Regions from separate parts of the Pseudomonas sp. NPDC089407 genome, predicted to be linked through region 2. Evidence: riboswitches for the same ligand, from Rfam matches in the RefSeq annotation. Region 2 holds a riboswitch; the other holds the start of a gene.

Region 1 (3,775 bases), on a different contig from region 2:
CGTACCCAGTCCTGGTCCGGCCAGGTAGCGCGGTGTACCACGGCCACCGGGCAGTGCCCGCCGTAGTGCGGCAGCAACTCGTCGACAATCCGCGACAGGTGCTTGACCCCCAGGTGAATCGCCAGCGTGCTGCCATGGCGCGCCAAATCGCCCAGTTGCTCGCCGGGCGGCATGGGCGAGCTGTCGCCATAGCGGGTGAGGATCACCGTCTGCGCGACCTGAGGCAGGGTCAGTTCGCAGCCGAGCAAGGCAGCGCTGGCCGCCGTGGCGGTGACCCCGGGAATGATCTGGTAGTCGATGCCCAAGGCCTGCAGGTGGCGGATCTGCTCGCCGATCGCGCCGTACAGGCTGGGGTCGCCGCTGTGCACCCGGGCCACATCCTGGCCTTGTTGGTGGGCATGGTGCATGGCCGTAATGATCTGCTCCAGGTGCAACTCGGCACTGTTGATTACCGTTTCGGCCTGGTGGCCTTCGAGCACGGCGGCAGGCACCAGCGAGCCGGCAAAGATGATCACCGGGCACTGGCGAATCAGCCGTTGGCCTTTGACCGTGATCAGTTCCGGGTCGCCGGGGCCAGCGCCGATGAAGTAGACGGTCATGGAGTGTCCTTGCAAAAAAGAGGGATGAAACGTTCAGCAGGCCAGGGCGAGGGTCGCCGGGCCCAGAACCTGGCGAGTCAGCAGCAGTCGGGGCGTGCCTGGCTGTTGGCTGGCCAGGGCTAGCGCTGCGCTCTCAGCCACGCCCCAGCAGCCCGTGTGGGCATGGGCGGTGGCGGAGCGGTGGCTGAGTAGTGGCTCGTAAGCTTGCAACTGCTCGCTATGGTACAGCACAAGGGGCAAACCGAGGCGTTCGGCCAATTGCTGCAAGCCGGGTTCGTCGGCCTTCAGGCTGATGCTGGCGATGCCGCGCAGGTCAGCCAGTGCCAGGCCCAGGTTGTCCAGGGCTTGGCACAGTACGCGCTGCAGGGTATCCGCCGGGCAACCCCGGCGGCAGCCGAAACCGGCGTAGAAGGCCGGCATCAGGCCTGACTGGAGCGGCGGAACAGCCACGCGCTGAGCAGCCCCAAGGCCAGCCAGAAGGCAGCATTGGTCAGCCACGAGGCCACCTTGAACTGGGTTTCCAGTGCTTCGGGGGCCAGGCTCTCGTGCACGTCCGGTTGCGGAGCACCGATCACATGGGGGATCACCAGCAGCACGGCGCCCAGCGCCTTCAGCAGCCAGTGGCGGGCGAACACCAGCAACGCCAGGCCCAGGGCGGTGGCACCGGCGGTGCCGATCCACCAGGCCTGGCGTTGCCCCAGGTCGGCAGCCGCGGTACCCGGCAATTCCGGCGGCAGGCCGAGGGTTGGCGCCAGGCAGAACACGGCGAAGCCGGCCAGGCCCCACAAGGCGCCCGTGCCGGCGCGCGTTGGCTCGCGCAGGTTGTACAGGGCGGCGAGGATGAGGGCGAACCCGACCGCCACCACCAGGTTGCCACCGGTGGTAGACAGCACACGTTGCCAGCCGTCTTCCGGCGACCAGGCTTCGGCGCTGTGTTCATGGGCAGGCGCTTCGCTGCCATGTTCGTGGTGGGCGGCCGGGGCCGAGGACTCGTAGGTTTCCGCTTGAAGAATTAGCGGGGCGACCCAGAAACTTTGCAGCAAGGTCAGCAACAAGGCCGCAAGCAGCCCACTGAAGCCCGCGGTACGGGCAATGCGCGTAATCATCGGGGCTACTCAGTGGCAGGGGAAGGCGGCGCTGTGGCGGGTGTCGTGGGCGGCGTTGTGCACGGCCTCGATGTGCGAGAAACCGGCGAAGTACACCAGGCAAATGCCCAGCAGGCTGGCGCCGACAGCGATGACTACGCGCTGGCTGAGGGTAACGGGGGTGGCTAGGCTGTGAGGCTTGGTGCTGGTGACGGGCATGACGCGTTCCTCTGCTTTTTATGGGCAATGGGCAAGCGCGGCAGCCCCAGGCATGGAAACCCAGGGGAATGCAACAGCGCCCGCCCACCGCGGGGTGTTCATGAACGCCAGGCCGGTCTCCGGGCTTGCGAGGAGAAGCAGGGCTCCTGGAAAAACGTCACCTTCCCATGCCGCACTACAAGGCACAGTGGTACAGACGTTTCGCTCGCTTACCGTTGCGGGGGCAGCACCGGAATTGCCCGGCCCTGATGAGGGCCTGCGACGCACCGGTTTCCCGTTTCACCCCCTGTGGGGGCACCTGAACGTGAGGCATAAGGAGAGCATGGGGCGGGCGTGGCGTCAATTGCCAGCGCTACAGCTTGTACTTTAGGCCTGTGCAGTGGTGCATTATAGCGTTTCGCCACGTTGTTCGGTATTACGACCCTCGGATTGCCGCCTTCTGGGGCGTAAAGCGCTCAAACTCGTAGGCCCAGGGTCGATCTGGAGAGCCTTTAGGCATGCCTTCATAGGGTTCGGATAGTAACCCAAACATAGACCTGCCTTTAATGACATCGTCAATCATCGCACCATCAATTTTACCGGGGGCCGCTTTAACTTTGATCGTGTTGATATTTGCAAATTCCTGGGCGAATCCCAAGCCGCTCAGGCAACTGGCCAGAACAACCTTTCTATAGCGGTTGGAATTTATTCGGTTTTGATGGAGCCAATCTGTGAATTCGCGTGCGTCCAAGGATTCGCCGCCGATATTGAGGGCGTTTTCGTTGCCGTGCGCGTATACAAGTAGTTTCGGTTTCTTGAAGAGGCTGCCTTGAGATCTATACACGCCGAATTTGTCGTCGATAGTGATCAGTTTTTCAAAGCTGCGATGGAAACGTCGCATCTTTATTCCGTGAATCATTGGGCCAACGGTAATATGACCGTCCGGATCAAAGTGATTGACAGGGTCGTTGAGCGCATAAGCATAAGCATTGATACCCCCTGCGCCGAAGGGACTCACGCTGTCAGTGCTGGCAAACCTCATCAATGCTGTTGAATACCAACGATAACCTTGGCCCAATGCATACATGCAGCTCTGCATGTCAATACGCTCTCCATTGAACCCAACAGTCTGCCCTTCAGGCAGACTCATGAAGCCGAACGGATTGTTTACCAGAGGATGAAAGATTTTAGAGTCTTGGGCAGCCATGGGTGAATGCATATGCGTTGTTGCGAGTAAACTTATGCTGCGTAAGGCGGTTGCTTTTATAGCCTGTATTTGGCGGTCGTGGCCGAATAACTGGGTCGTGCCATTAGACATCAATAGGGTGTTTAGTGTTTTTTTTTGATAAAAATTTTTCATGCATGCATCTTCCCGCTTTTGGCTAAACCCTGAAGCGGAGCAGGCAAGTTTGCAACTGGCAAAATTGCCAGTTGCAGCAGGGCATGGGGCGTTTCTTCAGGTGAGAGGCGGCTGTGCTGGCCTCTTCGCGGGTGAACCCGCTCCTACAAAGGACCGCGTAATAGGCCGGGGTTGCGCGGTCCCTTGTAAGTGAGGCCTTGTGTCGCGAGGATTGTCACAGCACCTGTCTCGACTTGCGTTTCAGCCGCTTTCGCGGGCAACCAACTCACACGTCAACAAGTTCAGCCGCTGCACCTCCCCCTCGCACGCCGCCACACCCAGATGCTGCAGCACCCGCAACGCAGCCACCTCGCCAATTTCCTTCGACGGTGGCCGCAGGGTGGTCAGGCTGGGCAACAGCATCTCGGCGAAGGGGTAATCGCCAAAGCCGACGATCGCCATGTCTTCAGGCAGCCGCAAACCGGCGCGCTGACCCGCCAGCAGGGCGCCGGCAGCCAAGTTGTCGTTGGCGAAGATGATCGCCTCGGGCCGCG
Region 2 (3,775 bases):
GCCACACTCATTGACGCTCTCCCCATTGGTTCTCAAAAAGCATTTCGCTCAAGGGCCGCGCTTCGGCCCAGTTTTCCTGTACCAGCATCGGCACCGGGTAGAACTCGGTGACCGGCCCCAGGCACAGCACCGCCACCGGCTTGGCGCCGGCGGGCATGCCCAGCAGCGCCGCCAGTTGCAGCGGATCGAACAGCGACACCCAGCCCATGCCCAGCCCTTCGCCGCGCGCTGCCAGCCACAGGTTCTGGATGGCACAGGCCAGCGAGGCCAGGTCCATTTCCGGCAGGGTGCGGCGGCCGAAGATGTGCGGCTCGCGGTTGTCCATCAACGCCGCCACCAGCAGCTCGGCACAGTCGTTGATGCCTTCCACCTTCAGTTTCATGAAGGCATCGGAACGCTCACCCAACGCGTCGGCAGTGCGCACCCGCTCCGCCTCCACCAGCGCCTGGATGCGCGTGCGCAGGTCGCGCTGGGTGATGCGGATGAAACGCCAGGGCTGCATCAGCCCGACACTGGGCGCCTGGTGCGCGGCAGCCAGCAAGCGGCCCAACAGCGCCGGCGCCACATGGCCACCGGCGAAATGGCGCATGTCGCGGCGCTCGCCGATGGCCCGGTAGATTGCGGCGCGTTCGGCGTCGCTGAAAGCGTGTTCGCTCATGGTCGCAACAGCGCCGCCGCCGCATCCGGGTTGGAAGGGAAGTAGAAATGCACGTAAGAGGCCGTCAGCCGCCCCAGCCGGTACACGGCTTCATTGCCGCGTCCGCCGTTGGGGCTCAGGCCGCGGGCGATCGGCTCCAGCGCGGTGCTGGTCAGCGAATGGTGGTAGGTATGCCCGCGCAGGGTGCCTTCCGGCAATTCCACCGCCTGCAAGGCCAAAGCCGCCAAACGCTTCTGCATGGTTGCCTCGCCCGCCAGCAGGCCAAGCAGTTCGGCGCGCTCGCCGGCCACATCGGTCAGGGCATCGAGCAGGTACAACATACCGCCGCATTCGGCCAGCAACGGCTTGCCCTGTGCATGGTGGGCACGGATCGCTTCGCACATCGGTGCGTTGGCAGCCAGCGCGTGATGGTGCAGCTCGGGGTAGCCGCCCGGCAGGTATAGGCTGTCTACTGCAGGCAGCACGCGGTCGTGCAACGGCGAGAAGAATTCCAGCTGGGCACCGAGGTTGCGCAGCAACTCGAGGTTGGCGCCATAGGTAAAGGCGAACGCCTCGTCCCGCGCCACGCCGATACGCACACCCGCCAACGAGGCGGCGCAGGCTTGCGGCACGGGTTCGGCAAAGCTTACCGGTGGCGGCAGTGCCGCGTCGCAACTGGCGCCCAGCGCCTCGGCGGCAGCGTCCAGGCGGGCATCCAGGTCATTCAGTTCACTGGCCTGGACCAGGCCCAGGTGACGGCTGGGCAGTTCGATACCGCGTTCGCGGGACAAACCGCCATACCAGCGCAAGCCTTCGGTCAGGCTGCCTTCCAGCAGTTGCGCGTGGCGCAGGCTGCCCACCCGGTTGGCCAGCACACCGGCAAACGGCAGGTCGGCCTGGTAACGCGCCAGGCCCAGGGCCAGTGCGCCAAAGGTCTGGGCCATGGCCGTGCCGTCGATCACCGCCAGCACCGGCACACCGAAGTGGCGCGCCAGGTCGGCGCTGGACGGGGTGCCATCGAACAACCCCATCACGCCTTCGATCAGAATCAGGTCGGCCTCACCAGCCGCTTCCCATAACAGCCGCCGGCTTTCCTCGGCGCCGATCATCCACAGGTCCAGCTGGTACACCGGCGCGCCGCTGGCCCGCTCGAGAATCATGGGGTCAAGAAAGTCCGGCCCACACTTGAACACCCGCACCTTGCGTCCGAGGTTGCGGTGCAGGCGAGCCAGTGCGGCAGTGACGGTGGTCTTGCCCTGGCCCGAAGCGGGTGCCGCAATCAGCACGGCGGGGCAATGGCGCGCCTGGCTCACAGTTCGACGCCCTTCTGTGCGCGGATGCCGGCCTGGAAGGCATGCTTGAGCATGCCCATCTCGGTCACGGTGTCGGCCAGTTCGATCATTTCAGGCTTGGCAGCGCGGCCGGTGAGAATCACGTGCTGCTTGGGCGGGCGGGCCTGGATGTCGGACAGCACCTGGTCAAGGTCGAGATAGCCGTGCTTGAGGGCGATGTTCAGTTCATCCAGCACCACAAATTGCACGCTTGGGTCCTGCAGCAACTGGCGCGATACCGCCCAGGCCGCTTCAGCGGCGGCGATGTCGCGCTGGCGGTCCTGGGTTTCCCAGGTAAAACCCTCGCCCATCACGTGGTAGCGCACCTGCTCGGGGAAGCGGCGGAAGAACAGCTCTTCTCCGGTGCTGTTGCGGCCTTTGATGAACTGCACCACACCGCACTGCATGCCATGGCCCAGGGCGCGCGCGAGCATGCCGAAGGCCGAGCTGCTCTTGCCCTTGCCATTGCCGGTCAGCACCAGCAGCAGGCCGCACTCGTTGGGGGAATTGGCAATACGTTCGTCGATGATCGCCTTCTTGCGCTGCATGCGCGCCAGGTGGCGTTCGTCGCGTTCGGTGGGTTCGCTCATCAGGGTTCTCCGCAGGCTGGCACCACGGCAAGGCGCGGCGGCAGGGAATAGGCAGGCAGACGGAGAACGCGCAGGGGCCATGGCAAGGCGCCATGGTGCACCGCGCATCACCCTCCGTGATGCCGTTGGCAGATATCAGGCCGGTCTCCGGGCTTGTGAGCGGGCCTTGGCCCTGGCCTGCGCGCCTTCCCGGGTGCTTGCACCCAGTGGCCCTGCGCGGCCGCGACTCACCTACCGTTGCGGGGGCAGCGCCGGAATCGCGCCATGCTGGCGCCCACCGGCTTCCCAGTTTCACCCTGCCCAGTCGGGGCTGGCAGGGCACCTGAAACACGCGCGAAGGTTAGAGGGTTGTACCCGGAGCGTCAATCGAAGCAGCCCCTCGTTGAATGGCCAAATCGCCAGGCTGTGCCACACTGATATCACATAGCCACTACTCGCGACTGTATGCCAACACAAACACAACAGGAGAGCTCAGCATGCGAGGCCTGATCATCAACAACGCCAACCTGCAGTTCCTCAGCCCGGCGCTGGAGCGCTGGGTCGATTGCATCGATCGCTTCAATCAGTTTGCCGGCGATGCCGAAGCCCCCTACTGGCACGGCGCCGCCGCCAATGCCGGGCTGCTGGCAGCAGCAGCCTGGCAGGCTGAACTGGCAGCCCTGCAGCAGTTTGCCGGCAAGAAGCAGCGCGACGAAGGTGAGCATGAAGGGCGTTGCGACCTGTCGATCAGCAGTGCTGACGAGGTGCTGTACCTCAGCGTCAGCCAGCGTTGGCCAAAGGTCGCCAAGCTGGACATGGCGACCGCCCTGCAAGAAACCGCAGCGCGCGCCCGTCAAGTGGCCTATCCCAGCCAGTTGAAGGCCGGGGCGCTGTTCGTCAGCCCGTGGAAGGCTGGCCACCATGCCAGCCCCGAAGAGCTGCAGGATCTGGTCGATGACCTGCAGAAGCACAGCGCCTGCGCCATCGCCTGGTACTTTCCGTATGCCTACCGCAAGTTGCATAACGAACTGGGGCAGTATTTTCCGGGGGTTGCGTTGTTGCTCAAGCAGGCTTAAGCCATCGCCGGGCTTTTGATCTGGCTTTTGATCTGGCTTTTGATCTTGGCTTTTGATCTGGCTTTTGATCTTGATCTTGATCTTCGCGACTTCAGGAGGCCGAGCGAAGGGCTTGCGGAGGGAGGTGACGGGCATGGATGCCCGTCAAGCGCTGAGGCCCCA

Evidence for each region. A riboswitch is a leader RNA that binds a small molecule or an ion and turns the genes downstream of it on or off. The one in region 2 is predicted to bind cobalamin.
Region 1: linked by a shared signal. The riboswitch ahead of ACI2KG_RS22190 (CbtB-domain containing protein) and the one ahead of cobO (cob(I)yrinic acid a,c-diamide adenosyltransferase) in region 2 are both predicted to bind cobalamin.

Annotation. Positions count from the first base shown of each region.
Region 1 is NZ_JBJDNB010000032.1:41,296-45,070, forward strand. It holds gene cobM (precorrin-4 C(11)-methyltransferase) at 1-599, opposite strand, end outside; gene ACI2KG_RS22180 (cobalamin biosynthesis protein) at 633-1,019, opposite strand; gene ACI2KG_RS22185 (CbtA family protein) at 1,019-1,705, opposite strand; gene ACI2KG_RS22190 (CbtB-domain containing protein) at 1,715-1,903, opposite strand; cobalamin riboswitch at 1,996-2,220, opposite strand; gene ACI2KG_RS22195 (RHS repeat-associated core domain-containing protein) at 2,319-3,242, opposite strand; gene ACI2KG_RS22200 (LacI family DNA-binding transcriptional regulator) at 3,483-3,775, opposite strand, start outside.
Region 2 is NZ_JBJDNB010000036.1:19-3,793, reverse strand. It holds gene cbiB (adenosylcobinamide-phosphate synthase CbiB) at 1-11, opposite strand, end outside; gene bluB (5,6-dimethylbenzimidazole synthase) at 8-658, opposite strand; gene ACI2KG_RS23385 (cobyrinate a,c-diamide synthase) at 655-1,950, opposite strand; gene cobO (cob(I)yrinic acid a,c-diamide adenosyltransferase) at 1,947-2,558, opposite strand; cobalamin riboswitch at 2,679-2,899, opposite strand; gene ACI2KG_RS23375 (hypothetical protein) at 3,035-3,613, shown strand.